Regions from separate parts of the Ensifer sp. 4252 genome, predicted to be linked through region 2. Evidence: predicted binding sites of a transcription regulator. Region 2 holds the regulator's gene; the other holds the start of a gene.
What was found. Region 2 encodes LexA, which represses DNA repair genes until DNA is damaged. Its sites were predicted from a motif close to TGTTCNNNNTGTGTTCNG; they were not measured.
Positions count from the first base shown of each region.

Region 1: ABIE33_RS02790 (sel1 repeat family protein) is a predicted target of LexA. The motif match lies at 3,216-3,233, and genes of this name have one in related genera.

Region 1 is NZ_JBNDIU010000001.1:562,756-569,909, forward strand. Features, by position in the region: gene ABIE33_RS02770 (caspase family protein) at 1-12, opposite strand, end outside; gene ABIE33_RS02775 (hypothetical protein) at 131-691, shown strand; gene ABIE33_RS02780 (PilZ domain-containing protein) at 901-1,275, shown strand; gene ABIE33_RS02785 (pyridoxal phosphate-dependent aminotransferase) at 1,508-2,632, shown strand; gene ABIE33_RS02790 (sel1 repeat family protein) at 2,700-2,966, opposite strand; gene ABIE33_RS02795 (DUF2147 domain-containing protein) at 3,561-3,902, shown strand; gene ABIE33_RS02800 (hypothetical protein) at 4,193-4,366, shown strand; gene ABIE33_RS02805 (hypothetical protein) at 4,380-4,556, shown strand; gene ABIE33_RS02810 (YnfA family protein) at 4,650-4,970, shown strand; gene ABIE33_RS02815 (AMP nucleosidase) at 5,055-6,557, shown strand; gene ABIE33_RS02820 (lysylphosphatidylglycerol synthase domain-containing protein) at 6,606-7,154, opposite strand, start outside.
Region 2 is NZ_JBNDIU010000018.1:57,690-64,843, forward strand. Features, by position in the region: gene ABIE33_RS26245 (septal ring lytic transglycosylase RlpA family protein) at 26-1,057, opposite strand; tRNA gene ABIE33_RS26250 (tRNA-Ser) at 1,334-1,423, shown strand; gene ABIE33_RS26255 (hypothetical protein) at 1,649-1,813, shown strand; gene ABIE33_RS26260 (DUF4242 domain-containing protein) at 2,180-2,467, shown strand; gene ABIE33_RS26265 (hypothetical protein) at 2,648-2,791, shown strand; gene ABIE33_RS26270 (hypothetical protein) at 3,235-3,522, shown strand; gene ABIE33_RS26275 (hypothetical protein) at 3,579-3,818, opposite strand; gene lexA (transcriptional repressor LexA) at 3,999-4,718, shown strand; gene ABIE33_RS26285 (hypothetical protein) at 5,108-5,440, opposite strand; gene ABIE33_RS26290 (hypothetical protein) at 6,096-6,242, shown strand; gene ABIE33_RS26295 (GFA family protein) at 6,724-7,154, shown strand, end outside.

The sequences.
Region 1 (7,154 bases), on a different contig from region 2:
CCCCGCAACCATGCTCTTCCCTCCGGCGCCACCCTTTATCCATTCGCTCCTTGCGAAGAGGAGATGAGGAGGCGCGCAACCCCATTGATGCCATTTCGGGACGATGCCACCGCCCCATGATCATGCCCAGATGAAACTATTACGTATGAGCCAAGGGCTTTCAATGTCTCGGATCGCCATATTTTTTCGAGACGGCTCGTCTTCAGCGCACCCGCAAGGTCGAAGCAAGTCGCCGATCCTAACTCAGACACCGCATCGCTTGCACCGGGTGATTCCGGCCGGGTCTGATGCGTCTCCTGCGCCAATGAAAGGCCATGCGTTCTCGGGGTTTGCCATGTCGATGAAAATGCACGTCGCGGAAGCGAAGCCAGGCCAGCTGGCAACGACGTATCAACATTACTTCATTGAGCGTCCCTGCCGGATTCTGATCATCGGCCAGCACCTCAAGGCAAAGACCAAATATCAATGCCTGTTGCGTCACATTTCGGTCGCCGGCGCCATGCTCGATTTCAATGCCGCACTGATGGTGCCGAAACACTTCTTCCTCGAGATCGACGGTTTCAAGGAAGAGATCGGCTGCTCTCAGGTCCATCGCAGCGGCGCGGAACTTGGCGTGCGTTTCAACATGCTGCTCGCTCCCGATTTCGTCAGCCGGCTGATCCGCATGCAATTTTCAAGCGGTGGCTTTTGATTGTGACCGGCTCCGGCGCACGGAAAATGACCGATGTTAGATTTTTATCGATCTCCTTCAGGGGATTGCAAACTTCTGCACCGAAACTGCACTCGACTTACCTCGGCATTCACGCGAGGATTAAGCGTGGGCGAATGAGTTGCCCACGGTCGAAGGCCGAGCTTGGCACCGATCGCGTTTCGCGATCCGGCGTTGGTGGAGAATGACAGATGCAGCAGACGATGTATTCCTGCGTGCCCTCGCCGTTCTACGAGCGTCGCTACGAACGTTTTTCCATCGGTCACGCCGCCACCCTGACGACGGTGCAGCCGGGACTTGGCAGCGTGTCCGTCCGAACCTGTCGGATGATCGACATCTCCCGCGGCGGTGCCAGTTTTGCCGTGCAGACCACCATCGGCCTGCCGCAGCACTATTATCTCCATATCATTGGCACATCGCTCCGCATCGGTTGCGCCGAGGTCTATCGCAACGGCGATCGCATCGGGGTGCAGTTCATCAAGCCGATCGAACAGACCTTGCTGCGCGAGATCATCCGGCAGGAGTTCTTTACCGGCCAGAACGCAAAAGCGCCCAAGCGCCGTTAAGGCCTTTGCTGATGGCGCGGCGGGTCGCCAGAACGCAACAATTCGCGTTGGCTTTTTCTCATCAAGGCGATTCCGCATTGCCAATGCATGCCTTACAGCGCCGCGCGTCTGTAGACGCACAAAGGTCGCTGTAACACTTTGAGTTACTGCATAATTCCTTAAATCGATTCCGATTTAAGGAATTATGCAGTAAGTTCCGCGAACTTTGTTCGAACGGGGCCTTATATATAGCATGTCCGCATTCACTCGCTTCACGCCGCTGATCCAATCCCTGCCCTCCACCATTCCCTTCGTCGGGCCCGAGGCCATTGAGCGCCAGCGCGGACGCGCCAGCGCTGCCCGGATTGGCGCCAACGAAAGTGGCTTTGGGCCGGCAGAAAGCGTCGTGCAGGCGATGCGGGAGGCGGCAACGGGAACGTGGAAATATGCAGACCCGGAAAACCATGACCTGAAGCAGGCGCTAGCTGTCCGGCTTGGTGTTTCTGCCGCCAACATTGCGATCGGCGAAGGTATCGACGGGCTGCTCGGACAGATCGTGCGGCTTGTCATCGAACCCGGCATGCCGGTCGTTACATCGCTCGGCGCCTACCCGACCTTCAACTATCACGTGGTCGGCCACGGCGGCCGGCTGGTGACGGTGCCCTATGTCGGCGATCGCGAGGATCTCGGTGGCTTGCTTGCCGCCGTCAAAAAGGAAAACGCCCCGCTCGTCTATTTCGCCAATCCCGACAACCCGATGGGGAGCTGGTGGGATGCAGAGCGCATCGTCGAGTTCGCCAGGGCGCTGCCCGAAACCACACTCTTCATTCTCGACGAAGCCTATTGCGAAACCGCTCCGGCAGGGGCCTTGCCCGCGATCGACGGGTTGATCGACATGCCCAACGTCGTCAGAACCCGGACTTTCTCCAAAGCCTATGGTCTTGCCGGGTCACGCGTCGGTTACGTCATCACCACGCCCGGGACTGCGCAGGCGTTCGACAAGATCCGCAATCATTTCGGTATGAACAGGATCGGCGTGGCGGCGGCAATCGCTGCGCTCGCGGATCAGGATTATTTGAGTTCGGTAACGGCAAAGATCGCGCATTCGCGCGAACGCATCGCGCAGATTGCCGGAAACAACGGCTTGTCGCCGCTCGATTCCGCGACCAATTTCGTTGCGATAGATTGTGGAAAGGACGCGATCTATGCGCGTGCGATCGTCGATACGCTGATGAGCGACCATGGCATCTTCATCCGCATGCCCGGCGTTGCCCCGCTGAACCGCTGCATTCGCGTCAGCACCGGGCCGGAAGCGGAGATGGATCTGCTTGAAGCTGCCCTGCCGCAGGTTCTGGCGAAACTGGTAGGCGGCCAATAGGCCTTCATGTCCGGCGCCTGCTCGCTGGCGGGCGCCGCTGGTGGGGAGCTTCCTCCCGCCTTGTCGCTCAGTGAACGGTCATCCATTCGCGGGCGGCACGAAGCGCTGCTGCGAGGTCGGCCTTGCTCATGGTCATTGAGAGGTCAGCGCGCAGATCGACGGCGCGGTCGCAGCCCTTGATCGCGGCGATGTTCAGCCATTTGTGGGCGGCTACCAGATCGACCGGACGACCGCGGCCGGTCGCATAGGCCAGACCCATCTCGCAGAAAACGTCCGCCTGGTTTTCACCACCCATCGCGGTATTCGAAGCAACCTGCATATCAAAGCGTGCCATTGTCTTGTCCCTGTTTTGCCTGGTTGGTTTTCCGAAGCGGCCCGCCCTTTTGAGGTGGGCCATGCTCCAGATCAGCATTCGTTTTTGGTCCCTGTTCGACCGTGCCTCTTTGTGGGCCTTTCCGAACCGCGCCGTCTTTTGCGGCGTCATCTTCGGTCATCTGGCGGGGTGAATTTCTCCGCTCGTCTTATGGGTCTTACTATGCAGCACGGCCTTCAATACGCGCTTAAAATGCATGATTAATTTGAGACAAACAAAGTTCAAACAGTTGGTAAACTTGAGTTTTTGTTAAACATCGAAAGGCCGGAAATCCGGCGCATTCGCATAAAAATTTACGAAATATTCAACCGCCGATTTCAACCAAACGGTAACCACGAAAAAAGTGCCCGACCTGCCAATGCCGTGTTTCCTCGATTTTTCTCCACCCGAAACCGGCAAAGAAAAAGCATAAACGGCCGCATTCAAGCCAGTTTACCTTTACGTGCGCGTAAGCTATCGTGCGCGCGGCGGTGAGGAGACTGCCTTTCAAACGAGGATATCTGCAGAGATGCCGGCGAAGCGGACCGCGCCGGCAACTTCTATCTGGAGGAATGAATGATTCGTACCCTGTTCATGACCGCGGCTCTCGCTCTTGGCGTCGCCGGAACGGCCGTTGCCGCCGAACCGATCGTCGGCAACTGGAAGACCGCAACCGGCGCGACGGCCGAGATTGCCCCTTGCGGCGGCGCCTTCTGCGTCACGCTGAAGACCGGCAAGCACGCCGGCAAGCGGATCGGCAACCTGTCCGGCACGGATGGCAGCTATTCCGGGGAGATCACCGACCCCGAAACCGACAAGACCTATAGCGGCTCGGGTGCCGTCAGCGGCAACTCGCTGAAGATGAAGGGCTGCGTGCTCAAGATTCTCTGCAAATCGCAGACCTGGTCGCGCCTCTAGGATCGATCACGCACAAAAAGGGTGGCCCTCGGGGTGTCCTAGAGCGTTGACAAACCCGCCGATATTTTGGGCGGGTTTTGTTTTTGAAATGGCAAGCGCATCCGACCGCCCGCCAAAGGCCGCCCATCTGCCGGATCGCTGGCTTGGGCGCGCGCCTGCCCGCGAGAACGGCGGCAACTTCAATCGTAAGATGAACGCCAGATGAACGGCCATATCAGCAAGAGTTCAGTTTGGTTGTGCGAAAACACACTCAATCGATTTGAACCGCCTCCAGACCAACGGACAGAACCATGGACATTCTTGCTCGGCGCCTCACCATTATCAGCCTTTTGATGGTTGTTTTTGCCATGACCCTTGCCGCCGCAGTCAGCGCAGATACCGAACGTCGCCGCGCCAACACCTACCTCGGCTCGCTGACGGATTGCACCGCGCACACGGCGCAATATTGCCAAGCTAAGCTCTAACGGAGACACCGATATGCTCGCCGCCCTTTCCACATCCGCCTTTCTCTCGCTGCGTGTTCTTGCACTTGCCAGCCTGCTGATGGCGCCGGTTGGGGCGCTCGCCTATAGTAAGGCCAATGGCCTCGGCATCGGCAAGCAGGGTGCCGGCCTCGTTCTCTTCGTGACGCTCCAGCGTCAATCCATGAGTTGACCCAAGGCGCCCACGGCGCCTTTTATTTTGCCTGTCTCTCTTGCATCGCCGAGCGCCTTCCTGTCCTTTCACGGCTGAAAGGACCCGCCATCGATGCCAGCCTACGCCATCTATTCCCTTGCCGCCCTTGCCGAGATCGCCGGATGCTTCGCCTTCTGGGCCTGGCTGAAACTGGACAAGCCGATCTGGTGGCTGATCCCGGGCGTCGCGTCGCTGGCGCTGTTTGCCTGGCTGCTGACCTTGATCGACAGCGAGGCCGCCGGCCGCGCCTATGCGGCCTATGGCGGGGTTTATATCGCCGCGTCACTCATCTGGCTGTGGCTCGCCGAAGGCGTTCGGCCCGACCGATGGGATCTGACCGGAATGGCCGTCGCACTGATAGGCAGCGCCATCATCCTTGCAGGCCCACGGTAACCGCTAAAGTTGTTCTGATCGATGTGGTTGTGCATGTCCGCATCTTGTCGTTTGCTTGTCAGAGGCCTCAGCCTATAATGCGACATGAACAAGCGAATCTCTTCACACTCCGTCCTTTCCGTCTCCACCCCCGAGCCGTTCGAGCCGCAGTTCTTCGATGATCCGGCGGCCGCAGTCGATTGCCTGGAGGCGCTTTACGATCGCAATACCCGGTTCCTCACCGAGGCTTTCGAGGGGCTGGGCAGGAACAGCGTCCCGCTGACGCGCTACCGCGCCTGCTATCCTCAGGTCAGCATCGAGACCAGCAGCTTCGGCCATGTCGATTCCCGCCTGTCCTTCGGATATGTCAGCGCGCCCGGCGTCTACACGACGACGATCACGCGGCCCAAACTGTTTCGACACTACCTGAAGGAACAGTTGGGGCACCTGATGCGCAATCACGGCCTCGGCATCACCGTATCCGAATCCTCGACCCCGATTCCGCTGCATTTCGCCTTCGGCGAAGGGGCCCACGTCGAAGCATCGGCCGGCGATGCGATCGATATCCCGCTGCGCGACCTTTTCGATGCGCCCGACCTGACGACGACCGACGACGAGATCGCCAACGGCTCCTACGAGCCGGGTCCGGGAGAGCCCTCGCCGCTGGCGCCGTTCACCGCACAGCGCATCGACTATTCGCTTGCCCGCCTCAGCCACTACACCGCCACGAGCGCGAACCATTTCCAGAACTTCGTGCTGTTCACCAACTACCAGTTCTATATCGATGAGTTCTGCGCCTGGGCACGCCAGCAGATGGCGGAAGGCGGCAACGGCTACACGGCCTTCGTCGAGCCCGGCAACATCATCACTCCCGCCGGCGCAGACAAACCGGAAACGGACTATACGCTCGCACGCCTGCCGCAGATGCCCGCCTATCATCTGAAGAAGAAGGGCCACGGCGGCATCACCATGGTCAATATCGGCGTCGGCCCGTCCAACGCCAAGACGATCACCGACCATATTGCCGTACTGCGCCCGCATGTCTGGCTGATGCTCGGGCACTGCGCCGGGCTCCGGAACAGCCAGCGCCTCGGCGACTATGTTCTTGCCCATGCCTATATGCGCGAAGACCATGTGCTGGACGACGACCTGCCGGTCTGGATCCCCCTGCCCGCGCTTGCCGAAGTCCAGGTGGCATTGCAGGACGCCGTGGCTGAGGTCACCGGCTATCGCGACTACGATCTCAAGCAGATCATGCGCACCGGCACCGTCGCCACCATCGACAACCGCAACTGGGAACTGCGCGACCAGCGCGGGCCGGTCAAGCGCCTGTCGCAGGCGCGCGCCATCGCGCTCGATATGGAATCGGCAACGATCGCCGCCAACGGCTTCCGCTTCCGGGTGCCCTACGGCACGTTGCTTTGCGTTTCAGACAAGCCACTTCACGGTGAGCTGAAGCTTCCGGGGATGGCAACTGCCTTCTACCGGACGCAGGTCAGCCAGCATCTGAAGATCGGCATTCTCGCTTTGCAGAAACTTGCGGCGATGCCGCCTGAGAAGCTGCATTCCCGCAAGCTCAGAAGCTTCTACGAGACGTCGTTCCAGTAATACCAGCCTGCGTTGATATGGGTCTCTTGCGTGGGACTATGAGGGCTTCTACGGCTTTCTCCGCAAAAGCATCGACAGCATCGTGCCCGCCACGGCGGACACGATAATCAGCAGATGCGCGTTGACGCCGACACCGGCTAACTGCTCCAGCGCCGCGCGGTCCGCCCCCGCACCAAAGGAAACCGCACCGGCCGCGATCGCTGCCGGATAGGTGCCGACGCCCGCTGGCGCATGCATCGGCAGCACGGAGGAGAGTTCGCCGCCAAGCGCCCCGCCAAAACAGGCAGCAAGCGGCGCAACGCCCATGATCGCCAGAACCCAGGCGAGAACCACCACCTTGACCGCCCAGTTCAGAATGGTCATCGCCCAGGCCCTGAGAAATGCACCTGTCGTGCCAGGCAGACCTGCATCAAGCTCTTCGACGAGCGCTTCCAGTCTTGCTGGCAGCAACCGCTGCGCCAGGGCGACAACGCGATCCTTCAACAGAAAGAACGGAAGTGGCGCGACAAGCGCCGCGATCCAGAGTGCCCAGGCGGCACCGGACCCACGGCCGAAAACGATGCCGACCGCCGCTACTGTCAACAGGGCGTGCAGGTC
Region 2 (7,154 bases):
CGTCAGAATGGTACAACGTCCCGGGCTACCTGATCGAACCGGTTCTGCCTTGGCGTTTCGCATGGGCAACGATGGATTCAGGCGTAAGCGGATTGGTCTCGACCATGATCGCTTCAAATGGCGATTCTGCATCGCTTACCCGTACTTCCACATAGGCGGCCGCATAGGCCATGTTGCCGTCAGGCATCGGAATATACTCCGGCCGCTCGCGCGGTATCGGCCCGATGTCCGGCAGCATGACGAACTCGTTCAGCGACTGCGGCGCCGCAAACTGCGGAACGGGTGCCGCAAGCGCCGTCACCGAACCGCTGGTATCAAGCGACGATTTCGACGGAATGGTCAGCGTTCCCAACTGGTTGCGCATCGGCTCATTCGAGGCGACCATCACGCCGGTCGCGATCTGGCCTTCCGGCATGACGCCCGGGCTGCGATCGCCCTTCGTCACATAGGAGGCCATGAGATAGGGCATGTCGTTGCCTTCGAGGGGTGCGCGGCCGACATATTGCACCCGAACCTTGGCACTGCCCTTCTGCTTGATATCGAGCAGATCGGCTGTTTTCGACGACACGTCGATGATGCGGCCATATTCATAGGGACCGCGATCATTCACTCGCACGATGACGGACGTGCCGTTTTCGGTGTTGGTGACACGCGCATAGCTTGGCAGCGGAAAGGTCGGATGCGCGGCGGACAGATGAAGCTTGTCGTAGACTTCGCCATTGGCCGTCAGACGGCCATGAAAGGCCGAGCCGTACCAGGACGCGACACCGGTCTTGTTATAGCCGAAATCTTCCTTGGGTTGGTACCACTTGCCCTTGACCTGATAGGCCTTGCCGACCTGAAAGCGGCCGCCGCCTTTCGGGATATTCTTGCCGCTGGCGACACGGGGGCTCGCCTTCACGCCGTAAACCGACTCGGCAAAGTATTCTTTGCTTCTCGGCTTGCTCTTCTTGATACTGGACGTCGATCCGCAAGCCGCGAGCGTTGCGCAAAGCACGGGAACCGCCGCAAGGCGCAGTCCCTTGATCAGATATGCCGCATTTTTACTGGATGTCATCTGTCCCACAACATCATTCGAATAAGCCGTACTCGAAACCTTCCACTCTTGCCCCCAGCGGAAATCTCGGCGTCCCGAAACGGAACAGTCGATTAATCATGACAGCAACAAGGCAAAATTGCGAACCGACGAGCGGCCGATGGCTCGAAATCTCCAGTTATGGTTTACGAATGGTTACCCCGGCGAGATAAACAGCGGATGCGCGAAGAAAATCTTGCAGCCCAAGCATGTTAAATCTTGCAAAGCGGCAAGGCTTCGCGCAATAACGCCCTGCCCGGAGGAGTGGCCGAGCGGTTTAAGGCACCGGTCTTGAAAACCGGCGTGCGTGAAAGCGTACCGTGGGTTCGAATCCCACCTCCTCCGCCATTGCCTGTCTCATTTTTCACCACCCATTGTTGAGCTAGGTCGCCAAGTGAATGCTTTGGCGGCGAACGCATACAAGTTTTGCGAGCGCTCCCTTATATAGCCATAACATTGGCGCGCGCGCCTGCACGGCCGTAGCTCGGCCCGCTTGCCATGCCGGATGATTTAAGGGAAAGTCTGATTCCGGCCCATCGAGGCCTGGGCAATCTCCCAGAACTGGAGAAAACCATGCCTCTTAAATATCTGACGACAGCCGCTTTTCTCGCGCTTCTCACGCTTTCCGGATGCGCAAGCACCGGCGGCAGCAACACGACCTATGCGCAGTGGCAGGGCCCGTCGCCGGAACCCGATCCGTCTGCGGCAAGTCCCGGCGGCTTCCGTCTCAGCTACTGAGTTTCATGACAGCGGCGCGTAGTAAATATGACGCGCCATGGGCGCCGTTGCGCTTTTGACCTGCTGCATGATTTTCCCCTGTAGCACCCGGCTTCGAACGGGCATCTACGCACGCGATTGATCTGCAAATCATAATGCGTGCGGATGTGAATTGCGGCCCGCGCAGGGCCTTGCAGACATTTGCTTTCGCCGGCTTCAAGGCTGCGAAAGCACGCCTTCTGATCTGCTAGCCGAAACGAGGCAAGGTCTCCGGCTGCCTGACGCGATGTTGCATGCAAATCGCCTTGCATGCAATCGCAAGCATTGACTCCCTTTTCATTAGGGAGGCTTGATATAATGGTCATCCAACAGTCAAGGAACTGAGCGATGCCCACTTTCATCATCGAACGCGAGGTACCAGGAGCTGACAAGCTCAGTCATGACGACCTCTGCGCACTGTCGGCGAAATCCAATGCTGTCGTCGCCGATCTCGGCGTGCCATACACATGGATCACGAGCTATGTCGCCGGCGACAAGCTCTATTGCGTTCACGAAGCGCCGAGCGCCGACGTCGTTCGCGAACACGCCGAACGAGGCGGGTTTCCGGCCAACAGGATCACGGAAGTCGCCGCCGTGATTGGGCCTTCGACAGCATCTCAAGGGCGCGGCAAATAGCCGTATCGGTGTTATAATCACCACGGGCAGAAAATCGGCTTCATGCGGGCCCAAACCGCCCGCCCAGGCCAATGCTCCCCACGCACCGTCATTGACTTCCGGCGGTATCAATGCAGGCTAATCCGCCGGTCATTCGGCGCCCATGAGGGTTCCCCGGCACACCTTTTCAAGGAGACGATCATGGCAAAAGGTCAAGTGCGAAGTAACCGCGAGGTTAGAAAACCCAAAAAGGACAAGACCGTCAAAGCCGCCGTAACGACAGAAGGCTCACAGGTAAAGCTTGCAGGCAGCAGCTTCTCCCTCGGCAAGAAAGACAAGAAGTAGGACAGCCGCCTTTAACCTCTCGAACCAAATAGTCGGGAGAGTTTTGTCCTCGGCCAGTCGGACGAGGTGCGCACGTCTCCGCACACCCTGGCGACTGGCCCCCTGACCAAGAATAGATGCCAGCACGCTTGAACGTCGCCTGCCTCCGGATTTGCAAAGATCGTTGCGGGCGGCGGCGCTCGCCAAGCGTTTCCATTTCTGCTGCCAAGCCTGATCGGCCGTCGACACGCTGCATGTAGTAGACGTCGGAAGATCGAGAACGCCCTGTTCATGCAAATCTTTGTGCCTTCCCTGCCACAGCTTGAGCAGCAGTCTTCGCCTCTCGCAAAGAACTGTTGAACACGCCACAGTGCCCGGCATGCTTGCTGGACTTCGGAACGAAAGCACGGTTCACATCGTTAACCAAACTATCGCCGCCACCTCTGATCTAGTGGACGTTCACCGTGCTTGCAGCCTTGCTTATCGCCTCGATTATCGCATCGCCGAACATCGCCCTCAGCGCTGCCACGGTCGACGACCTGCAAGCCGATTTCGAAATGGCTGTACCCTGTCAACAGATCGACGGACGGAACGTTTGGAAAGGGGCGATCGCCTACTATATCCAGTCCTTCGTCTACCAAGGCGACACGCCGGTCGCGACCGACGCGGCCGACGCGGTACTGCCCGAGGACAACTCGGCGGAAACCGTCAAGGAGTTCGAGGACGCCTGCTCCGCCACACGGCCGGCCTGATTCACGCGTCCTTCACCTGATCGCCGATCGACTTCTGCCGATCCCGTGACGGCAGGCTATTTCCACTGGGTTCCATCGCCAGCGGCGCAACCATGCGGCGGCAGCCCGTTGCCAAACGTAAGCTTCAGCCGGTCACAACCCCATTGATTGAGCGGCCCGGGCATCGCCGCATTCAACGCGATTCCGACCTCATCGAACGGGCTTTGTTTATTGTCCACATATTGATACCAGCGGAATCCAAGCACCGCGGTCGCGGCGACAACGATCGTCAGAAAAATTCGAATCAGCTTCGTCATTAGACCCTCATTCCATAAACGGAAGGAGGCATAACAGCCTCGTGCGGCACGTACAGCGACGAGATCGCCGCTATGCACTCGATTGAACCAACATTCACGGAATTTTAGGCACTTGCGGAACACATATGGAACAGATAGTGTCTGTTCTTGATTTGTTTCACGCCTCTGGAGCGACTTGCCATGCTGACCCGCAAGCAACAGGAATTGCTTCTTTTCATCCATGAACGAATGAAGGAGTCCGGTGTACCGCCGTCCTTCGATGAGATGAAGGACGCACTCGACCTGGCATCGAAGTCGGGTATTCACCGGCTGATTACAGCACTCGAGGAACGCGGCTTCATTCGCCGTCTTCCCAACCGCGCCCGGGCGCTCGAAGTCATCAAGCTGCCGGAAGCCTATGCGGCAAGCGCCCAGCCCCGTCGCGGGTTTTCCCCAAGTGTCATCGAGGGAAGCCTTGGCAAACCTCCCGCCCCTGCCCCCGCCGCTGCGAAAACGACGCCGGTTGCCGACAACAGCTCCGTGTCGGTCCCGGTTATGGGGCGCATTGCCGCCGGTGTGCCGATCTCGGCGATACAGAACAACACCCACGACATTACCGTGCCGCTCGATATGATCGGCAGCGGCGAGCACTACGCCCTTGAAGTGAAGGGTGATTCGATGATCGAAGCCGGCATCTTCGATGGCGACACGGTGATCATCCGCAATGCCACCACAGCCAATCCCGGCGATATCATCGTGGCCCTTGTCGATGACGAGGAAGCGACCTTGAAGCGCTTCCGGCGCAAGGGCGCGTCGATTGCCCTCGAGGCGGCCAATCCGGCCTATGAGACGCGTATCTTCGGCCCCGATCGCGTCAAGATACAGGGCAAGCTCGTCGGCTTGATCCGCCGCTACCACTAGAGCGCTTTATCTTTAAACGGAAGCGATTCTGTTGGCTCAAAACGGCCGTTCCACACGAAGGATGGCGCAGAGCGATGCGGATCCATCGGGCAAGCCATCCGACACAGTGGGCGGCCGTTTTCAGTCAACCCGAAGGGCCGGATGAATTTCGGCCATTACCGGCGGCGGCCGTCTTGACCGCAGCCTCTGCTGCGCTCTTCGCCAGCCGCCTTGGTCCTGGCCGAAATTCCTTCCGGCAGAATGCTTCTGTTTAAAGATGAAGCGCTCTAGGCCCGTCTCACTCTAGCCGCCATCGTGCCGGTCAGCCGTCTTCTTGCTTCAACGTCTCGCCACCACAAGGTAGCGAGACGGAGATCGTCAGATCGAGCGTTTTCCAGGCTCGACAGATTTTACTCGTGTATCGAGTACTCGCCCAACTCGCAGAGATCCTGCGTGTCTTCAGTCGTGTCGAGACCGGAACCTTCTTCGAATTCAAAGCGCATGTCGTATTTGCAGACATCGCGTCCGTCGGCGATGGTAATTTCCATGCTTTCGCCCGGATTGAGCACCTGCCGCCCGAAGACGTCGTCCTCCCACTGATCAACACCGACCGGCGACGTGTAGAAGTTCGTCAAAACGACGTTCGTCTTGTTCTTCAGCTGAAAGACGAGATCCTCAGCGCTGGCGGTGGCCGTCGTTGCGGCAAGAATGGCAAGAGCAGTCAGGGCGATCTTACATTTCATTTTATGTCTTTTCCTCCATTGTCGGCTTTGTTTGATACTACCTATACGGGTCGCGCTGTCGGGATATTCATTCCCAGTACCGTCTAGAGACAATATTTTCAGCACTGACAATAGCGACCGGATCACCATTTCGGGGCGCGTCCTCGCAAGGCCATGTCGTTGGCGACTGCGAACGTTCAGAAACTGGCCGGCAAGGGTAGCCCGGCCGAATTGCGCTTTGAAAACAGTGGTTGGCGGCAATGTGGATAGCCTCGTTGCGCGTGTTGGACGCGCCGCATTGACCCGCCGCTTCTTGCCGCCACCTGCGTGCCGCAGCGTGTCCCGGCACGCCCACCGTTTCACTTGCAACAATCGGACCGCTATCGATGGAGAACCACTTTCGCCAGTCGGCCCTGCGCAGGCGCTGGCGGACTTGTTGCCTTCACCGCACGAGGGGCTAAAGCACGCCCTCGCCCGCCCCATTTACAGGCAACGCGCTCACATCGTCATTGACGCTCGCAACGAGCACACGGCCGCTGTACGCCACCGATGGCCCGTATTTCAACCGCCTTCGGATCAGCGCTCGCCTCCAACCCCGTCAACCTGCGGTCGCACCGTTGTCTTTCTTGGGTACGGACCTAGTTACCCATTTCATACCCATGAGAGGAACTGCTGAATGAACCGTAATGGGCTTTATCTGATCATTGCCGTGCTCGCCGTGGCCGTCATTGGTCTCGGCGCCTATGCCTACCGCGAGGAAACAAAACCGGCCGGTGTCGAGATCAAGATTGGCCAGGACGGCGTTTCCGTTCAGGAGAATTGAGCGCGATCTGGAATACTCTCAACAGGCGGTTTATCAGCCGCGAATTTGCGGCTGGGGGCGAATGCTGCTGGACGTTCGACGTCCCTATGTTCGCTCCTCGCGCGGATGGATGCGAACGGCCGTAGACTTTTTCTCCGCACGATCCGCTGGCGTAACGCTCGCGCGACAGCGTGCTGGCGCATGCATTAGTCACTTGGTTTGGGTATGTGCCCGATGTTCGACGGGACGCTTCGTACCCTGCCCCTGAGCCCAATCGGCCTGATGGCCCTACCACGGGCTATGTTTTGCGCCGTTTCACGCAGCATCAAGCTTGTCACGGACGGCACTCCTGGCGGAAAAGAGCGAAAGTCTGATACAGCCAACGGCCTCAACGAGAAGGCGGCCCTCTGGAATGAGCCAGCCCAAGAATGCGCTTGAGCACAAACAGCCCACCCCATACTAAAGCCCGTCAATTGCGCTTCAAAATCAGATGGATGATTCGATGAATCTCGACGTTCAGGACCTAGATGGAGCCTGCCACTGTGGAACGGTTCGCTTCAATGTGAAACTGAAGAACGGCCTCCGCACCGCCCGCCGCTGCACTTGCTCCTATTGCCAGTTGAAGGGCGCGGTTGCCGTCTCTGCCGCCAAGGACGGGGTCACGGTTCTCTCCGGAGGCGAGGCTCTTACCAAATATCAGTTCAACACGAAGGCAGCAGAGCATTATTTCTGCTCGAAGTGCGGCATCTACACATTTCACAAGCCGCGCGCGAACCCGGATTTCTACGGCGTCAACGCCGCGTGTCTCCAGGGCATAAGCCCATTCGATTTCGAAGAGCTCCCTGTGAACGACGGCATCAACCACCCGATGGACACGAAGGGATCAACCGGCCCAAGGCTCGCGGGAACGCTCAAGTTTATTCCGGCCAAGTG